3 regions of the Bradyrhizobium sp. AC87j1 genome follow, and region 3 is predicted to be linked to each of the others. Evidence: riboswitches for the same ligand, from Rfam matches in the RefSeq annotation. Region 3 holds a riboswitch; each other region holds the start of a gene.
The links. A riboswitch is a leader RNA that binds a small molecule or an ion and turns the genes downstream of it on or off. The one in region 3 is predicted to bind cobalamin.

Region 1: another riboswitch for cobalamin. It lies ahead of CV770_RS42365 (TonB-dependent receptor); the one in region 3 lies ahead of metE (5-methyltetrahydropteroyltriglutamate--homocysteine S-methyltransferase).
Region 2: another riboswitch for cobalamin. It lies ahead of CV770_RS36125 (ribonucleoside-diphosphate reductase subunit alpha); the one in region 3 lies ahead of metE (5-methyltetrahydropteroyltriglutamate--homocysteine S-methyltransferase).

The regions. Positions count from the first base shown of each region.
Region 1 is NZ_PTFE01000001.1:7,975-10,158, reverse strand. It holds gene CV770_RS42365 (TonB-dependent receptor) at 1-1,171, opposite strand, end outside; cobalamin riboswitch at 1,290-1,491, opposite strand; gene CV770_RS00055 (histidine phosphatase family protein) at 1,564-2,136, shown strand; gene cobT (nicotinate-nucleotide--dimethylbenzimidazole phosphoribosyltransferase) at 2,129-2,184, opposite strand, start outside.
Region 2 is NZ_PTFE01000122.1:3,238-5,421, reverse strand. It holds partial or broken gene CV770_RS36130 (IS6 family transposase) at 548-732, shown strand; cobalamin riboswitch at 809-1,022, shown strand; gene CV770_RS36125 (ribonucleoside-diphosphate reductase subunit alpha) at 1,127-2,184, shown strand, end outside.
Region 3 is NZ_PTFE01000042.1:14,170-16,353, forward strand. It holds cobalamin riboswitch at 836-1,038, shown strand; gene metE (5-methyltetrahydropteroyltriglutamate--homocysteine S-methyltransferase) at 1,142-2,184, shown strand, end outside.

The DNA of each region.
Region 1 (2,184 bases), on a different contig from region 3:
TGTTGAACCAGGTGCGCTCCGCGCCGTAACCATAGGCCTGACTCTTCAGCGTCAGGCCCGGCGCCAGCTTCAGCTCGAAACCGCCGCGCAGCCACACCTCCTGCGCGACGTTGCGATTGTCGAGAACGTTGTAATTGGTGTTGAAGGTGCGGTCGTCGATCGTGACCGCGCCCAGGTCGGTCCTGTTGAAGTAATTGCCGGAGACGATCCCCGTCGTCGCATGCGAGCCGCTGAAGGCGATCGGCACCAACGGCGCGCCCCAATAGGCCTTCGAGCGGTCTTCGCGATACTCGATTGCGCCCCAGATCTTGAGACTGTCGGAGATGCGATAGTTGAGCTGGCCCGACACGTCGAGCATCTTGGTGTTGGTGTCGTCGGCAAAGCCGTTGAGCGCGGAGCGGCTGACGTCGAAGCGGTAGTCGAGGCCTTGGACGTTGGTGCTGCCGCCCGAGCCGTAATGCGCGCGAAACGAATTCAGCGAATCCCAGGAGAAATCAGCTTCGTTCCGGATCGGTCCCGTGTGCGGCTGCTTGGTCACAAAATTGATCGCGCCGCCGGCGGCGCCCTCGCCCGAGATCAGCGATGCCGGGCCCTTCAGGAATTCGACGGCCTCCAGATTGGCGGTGTCCATGATCCGTGAGGTCATGTTCTGCGGGCCGATCTTGATGCCGTTGTAGAGCGTGTTGATCTGGCTGTTGGTGAAGCCGCGCATCGAGAAGGCGGAAGGCTCGGCCGGATTGTCGCCGGCGGTGACACCGACCGCGCCCTGCGCCACGTCGGACACGGTGCGATAGCCCTGCTCGCGAATGGTCTCGGCGGAGATCACCTCGACGGTCGCGGGCGTCTCGCGCACCGTCAGGCCGAGCCGCGAGGCGCTTTCGGCGACGGCATTGCTGTTGAGCGGCGTCGGAGGTGCCGCAGCCGGCACGACGGGCTTCGGCATCGCTGCTGCGGCCGCCGGCCTGCGCGCTGCTGCGCGGCGCGTGCTCTGCGCCTCCCGGCCGGCAGGTTTGGCCTGCTTGCGGGATAGAGCCGGCGATACTTCGACCGGCGGCAGGGGTTCACGGGCCTGCTGCGCCAGCGCAGCGGGCAGATCGAGAGCGGCAAAGGATGTGAGTGCCGCGGAGGCGAGCAGGAATTTTCGCGGTCGTACGATACGGATGGAAGACACGGTTTTTCGGACCTCGGTATGACGTCAGTGGCACGTCACAGCGAACGAGGTCTCACCTTTTGGCTCTTCAGCCGTCCGATGAAGCCGAATGTCTGTACTCCCCGACCGACATCTTCGCGTGTGACCGCGGCTGACGGCAGGTCTCCTGGCTCGCGGGTCATTACCACTTCGTCGCCTTCCCGGGACCGAGGACCCAGTGGCTTATGACGAAGGATTATCCGCTCACAGTTGCGGGGGCAGCCACGGCGTTGGGGACAATGTCCCCGCACCGTATTCCCTTTTCATCCCCTCTCGGGGAAACCGTCGCAAGCATCTAGGATTACCATCACAACAGAGTCAATGTGCCAGTTGCGGCGTTATGGCCACAACGACCAACTTCCTTGGAGATGAGCATGGAAGGCGAGACCTTCCTCTGGCTGATACGACACGCGCCCGTCGCGGGCGTCACAGGCACCATCCATGCCACCGACGCGCCGGCCGATCTCAGCGATCGCGTGCAATTGGACGCTCTGCGGCGGCGTCTGCCGCGGGATGCCGCCAGCTATGCCAGCCCGTCGCGGCGCACGGTCGAGACGGCGCGCGCATTGGGGCTCGAACCGGACTTGGTCAGTGAATTCCGCGAACAGGATTTCGGCGACTGGACCGGCCGCCGGCACGACGAGCTCAATGCCACCGGCGGCGACGCCTATGCGCAGTTCTGGAGCGATCCGGCTGCCGGACGGCCGCCGGGCGGCGAGAGCTTTGCGGATCAGGTCGCGCGTGTCCGGCTGGGTCTGTCGCGGATCGCAGCCGGATCGGCCACGCTCGTCGTGCATTCCGGCACCATCCGCGCTGCGCTCTGCATCGCGCTGGATCTCACGCCACAGGCCGCCCTGCGCTTCGTGATTGATCCGCTGTCGCTGACCCGGATCGATCGCCTCGCGGCCGGCTGGCGTGTCGTCTCGGTCAATCAGCGGATCAGCTAGGTCTGTCAGGCACATTGGCCTGCGCAAACGTCGCCATGCCGTTGTGAA
Region 2 (2,184 bases), on a different contig from region 3:
TGCCCGCATCACGTGCGAAGAAAGCAAGACGTTCATTCCCCGGCCCAAACAGCGTGGATGTGGGGGGCAATCAAACGCTCCCAGCGTGGCAGCACACGTGCTCTGTTTTGGCCTTGCAGTGTCAGGATAGACACTTGCCAGGTGCCGGGGTCGTACTTCCCTTCTGAGAGCAATCCGACCGCACTGCGGACGACTTCAAGCGAGACTTCTTGCAGATCAAAGCCTCCTCCGGTGAATGTAGGCGCATTGCACCCTAACGGCGTGACGATTCCGGTATTATCGAGACGCGGTTTGGATATATGTTTCTCGTCCTTCCAATGTTCATGGAGGCAAACCAAGCAGCTTTTGGAATCGTGAACAAAGCGCGCGACCACGCCGCCTGCGAGCCCCACGGTCGCGTAGCCTCACATAAGGCACATTCAGTTGGAAAGTGATTCCCCGAGCCAAGCCCCTGCCAGGGCGAGGGGTGGAGACTCGACGGGAAGCACTTACAGCGGACATCGCCGAGTGAAGGGATAGTCCAGACCACGAACGCCGCAAGGGTAAGAGGCGACGCGATCGGATCATGAAGCGTTTCAAATCGTCCCGTCAGGCTCAATTTTTCTGTCAGTTCATGATCAGGTCGCGAACCTTTTCCACATCCTCTCTCTCGGAGCCGTCACTGCCGACTTCCGTCGTGTTTCGCGCGAGCGAGCCTTTGCGACTTGGCGCGAGATCTCCACGACAAGCGCTCGCCGAACCTTGACCTCGGGGCTGCTCCAATTCGTTAACTTGACGGTGCCGCTTGACGAATCTCTGCGAGCGGCGCCTATATGTAGCCCGTCACGGTCTTCCATTCCCGCATCTCGTAGGATGGAAGCTAAGAGGGAACCCGGTGCGCCGGCAACGGCTATTCCGAGGCTGCCCCCGCAACTGTAAGCGGCGAGCGGTTGTCATCATGGTCACTGGCGCGACAGCGCTGGGAAGGCCGACAGCCCCAGCGACCCGCGAGCCAGGAGACCTGCCGCGACTGAACGAAAGTCCTCGGGCGGGGTGCCCCGGTGGGTCGCTTGCAGCCGGGCACATTTGCCAGCTCTCCTCGCAAGTCGTCCGCGCGGCCCCAGCGCCTAACATCGCGGGGTTGCCGATGTCGCCGTCTTACGATTTCGATCAGCATGGTCATCTCGTCGCGCCACCGGGTGTGCGGCCGCGCCTAGCGCAGGCGAAGCCTGCCGCGCCTGAGCCGTGTCTGGTGCCCCTTTCGCCATCGCCGGCTCCGCTGCCGTGGCCCCTCGCGCCATCGCCAAAGCCGCCCGACCTCACGCTCGATCCGTCGCGCGACGACTTGTTGACGTCGTTCGGCAAGCTGACGCTGACCGACCGTTATCTGCTCGCCGGCGAAACTTACCAGGACATGTTCGGGCGGGTGTCTTGCGCTTTCGCGGACGATGTTGCGCATGCCCAACGTCTCTATGATGCGATGTCCCGGCTATGGTTCATGCCGGCCACACCGGTGCTCTCCAACGGCGGGACCACGCGCGGCCTGCCGATCTCCTGCTTCCTCAACTCGGTGGCGGACTCGCTCGAAGGCATCGTCGGTACCTGGAACGAGAACGTCTGGCTTGCTTCCAACGGCGGCGGCATCGGCACCTACTGGGGCAATGTTCGCTCGATCGGCGAGAAGGTGAAGGGCGGCGTCACTTCAGGCATCATCCCGTTCATCCACGTCATGGACGGCCTGACGCTGGCGATCAGCCAGGGCTCGTTGCGGCGCGGCTCGGCGGCGGTCTATCTCGATATCCACCATCCCGAGATCGAGGAGTTCCTCGAGATTCGCAAGGCGTCCGGCGACTTCAACCGAAAGAGCCTCAACCTGCATCACGGCGTCAACGTCACCGATGAGTTCATGGGTGCCGTGGGCGCCGGCACCGCGTTCGCTCTGCGGAGTCCGAAGACTAACGAGGTCGTCCGCCAGATCGATGCCCGCCAGCTGTGGCAACGCATCCTTGAGAACCGGCTCCAGACTGGCGAGCCTTATCTCTTGTTCATCGACACCGTAAACCGCGCGCTCCCCAAGCATCAGCGCGAGCTGGGCCTCAAGGTCTCGACCTCCAACCTGTGCAGCGAAATTACCCTGCCGACCGGCATCGATCATCGCGACGAGGAGCGCACCGCGGTCTGCTGTCTGTCGTCGCTCAACCTCGA
Region 3 (2,184 bases):
ATCCACACGTCATTCTAAAGCGGGGCAACCTTTAACCTGTTATGCGCGAGCGCAAGAAGTTAGCGGCGACGCGACGGGGAGACCGATGGTGTCCCGTGCGAGCAGGCGCTCCCCTCTATGTCACGCGCCGCTAACTTCGCTGCCGGCGACAGCTTCAATCTGCTGTGCCGGACATGCCCAGCAGGAGGAGACTGGGCATGCCGAAGTCTTGCATTCTTCGTGCCAGGTGATGGACGGTATTTCACACCGCTTTTGTGTCCTCTTTGTCGACTTTCCGACTGGCAGGTCTCGATGTTTCCTTTCAGCGCTATCCAGCGCGGTTTATGCATCCTCGTCACGCGACGGTTTGGTCCGGTATCGTTGCCAGAATGTGCGTTTCGATCTCTGCCATGCGTTTGGGCATTTGCGGCCAATGGGCCATGGTGCGTTTGACGGCCAACGACGCGAAGCCGATCTTCACCGCCGAGCATTTGGAGTCTTGCTGAACTGCAAATCAACGTGCTGGCGGGGTATGTTGCTGGCCTTGCCAGCTGGGGCGTATTCAACACGGATCCTGTTGGCCGAGAAGGTGACTGGATGGTGGACGTCCTCAAGAACCGCTGGGAAGCCGGAGATGCGTTCTGCTCGAGGTGGCAGTCCCGACCGCGCAAGCCCGCATTTGTCCCTTCCACCAATCTGGCGTGCGGCCCGCGGGCAGCTCCGATGATCATTCCGATATCGCCGATTGAAAGCGCTTCTACATCATCTCAACGTGATGCACGGTGATTCGCGTAGCAGATGTCGCAGCATCAGCTTGAGACATAATCTGAGAGGTTGACGGAAGACTTCTCTTGCCGATAATCCAAGCCGTCGAGGTTCTCCGGTTTCCATTTGATCCGGAGCTAAGAGGGAAGCCGGTGACAATGCCGGCGCTGCCCCCGCAACTGTGAGCGGCAAGCCGCTGTCCAACGACGTCACTGAAGCCTGCGCGGCTTCGGGAAGGCCGGACAGAAGCGATGACCCGCGAGCCAGGAGACCTGCCCCGACAATGTATTCGTCCACGGGCGGGGTGTCCCGGTGGTGCGCCAAGCAGCCGTCGCACCGCGCGACTTCCCCTGCCTGCGTCCGCCATGGCCTTTGCCCCCAACATGGGGTTCACGCTATGACTCTTCTCTCCCTTCCGGTTGCCACCCTCGGAACGCCACGCATCGGTCCAAGGCGCGAGCTCAAACTCGCTCTCGAAAGTTACTGGGCCGGAAAAAGCAGCGAACAGCAGTTGCTCGAGGATGCAGCTGGCCTGCGTGCCGCGAACTGGGCTCGTCAGAAATCTATCGGCGTCACGGTCATTCCATCGAACGATTTCTCGCTGTATGACCAGGTGCTCGACACAAGTGTCATGGTTGGCGCCATCCCGGAGATCTACGCCTCGAAAGCCGAATCCGTTTCGCTCAAGACGTACTTCGCCATGGCCCGCGGATCACAATGCGACGATCAGGATGCGAGTTGCGGTCACGGACCGCGCGGATTTGGCGCACCCGCGCAGGAGATGACCAAGTGGTTCGACACCAACTATCACTACATGGTCCCCGAGTTTCACAGGGGACAGACTTTCAGGCTATGCTCTCGCAAGCCGATCGAGGAGTATGAGGAAGCCAAGGCCCTTGGCTTTCAGACCCGCCCTGTCCTGATCGGGCCGGTCACATTCCTAAAACTCGGCAAGAGTCCCGATCCTGCGTTCCAGCCACTCTCACTACTGGATGAACTGATACCGGCCTATATCGAGGTTCTGCAGGAATTGGCCAAACGTGGGGCAAATTGGGTTCAGTTCGACGAGCCCTGCCTGGTTCTTAATCTGGATGAGAGGGCGCGACAATCTTTGCGACATGCCTATGACCGGCTCGCCAAGGAGGGGCCAGCCATCAAGATCTTAGTCGCCAGCTATTTCGGCGATCTCGGGGACAATCTGGACACCGCCTTGAGCCTGCCAGTCGCCGGACTGCACCTCGATCTGGTTCGAGCGCCACAGTTGTTGGACCAGATCATCGCTGGCGGCCGAAGTGATCTCGTCATGTCGCTCGGTGTCGTCGACGGCCGGAATGTATGGCGGTCGAATTTGTCGTCGCTGCGCCAGCGGCTCGAACCCGCCATTGCGAAGCTCGGCAAGGATCGTGTACAGATTGCCCCATCCTGCTCGCTGCTTCATGT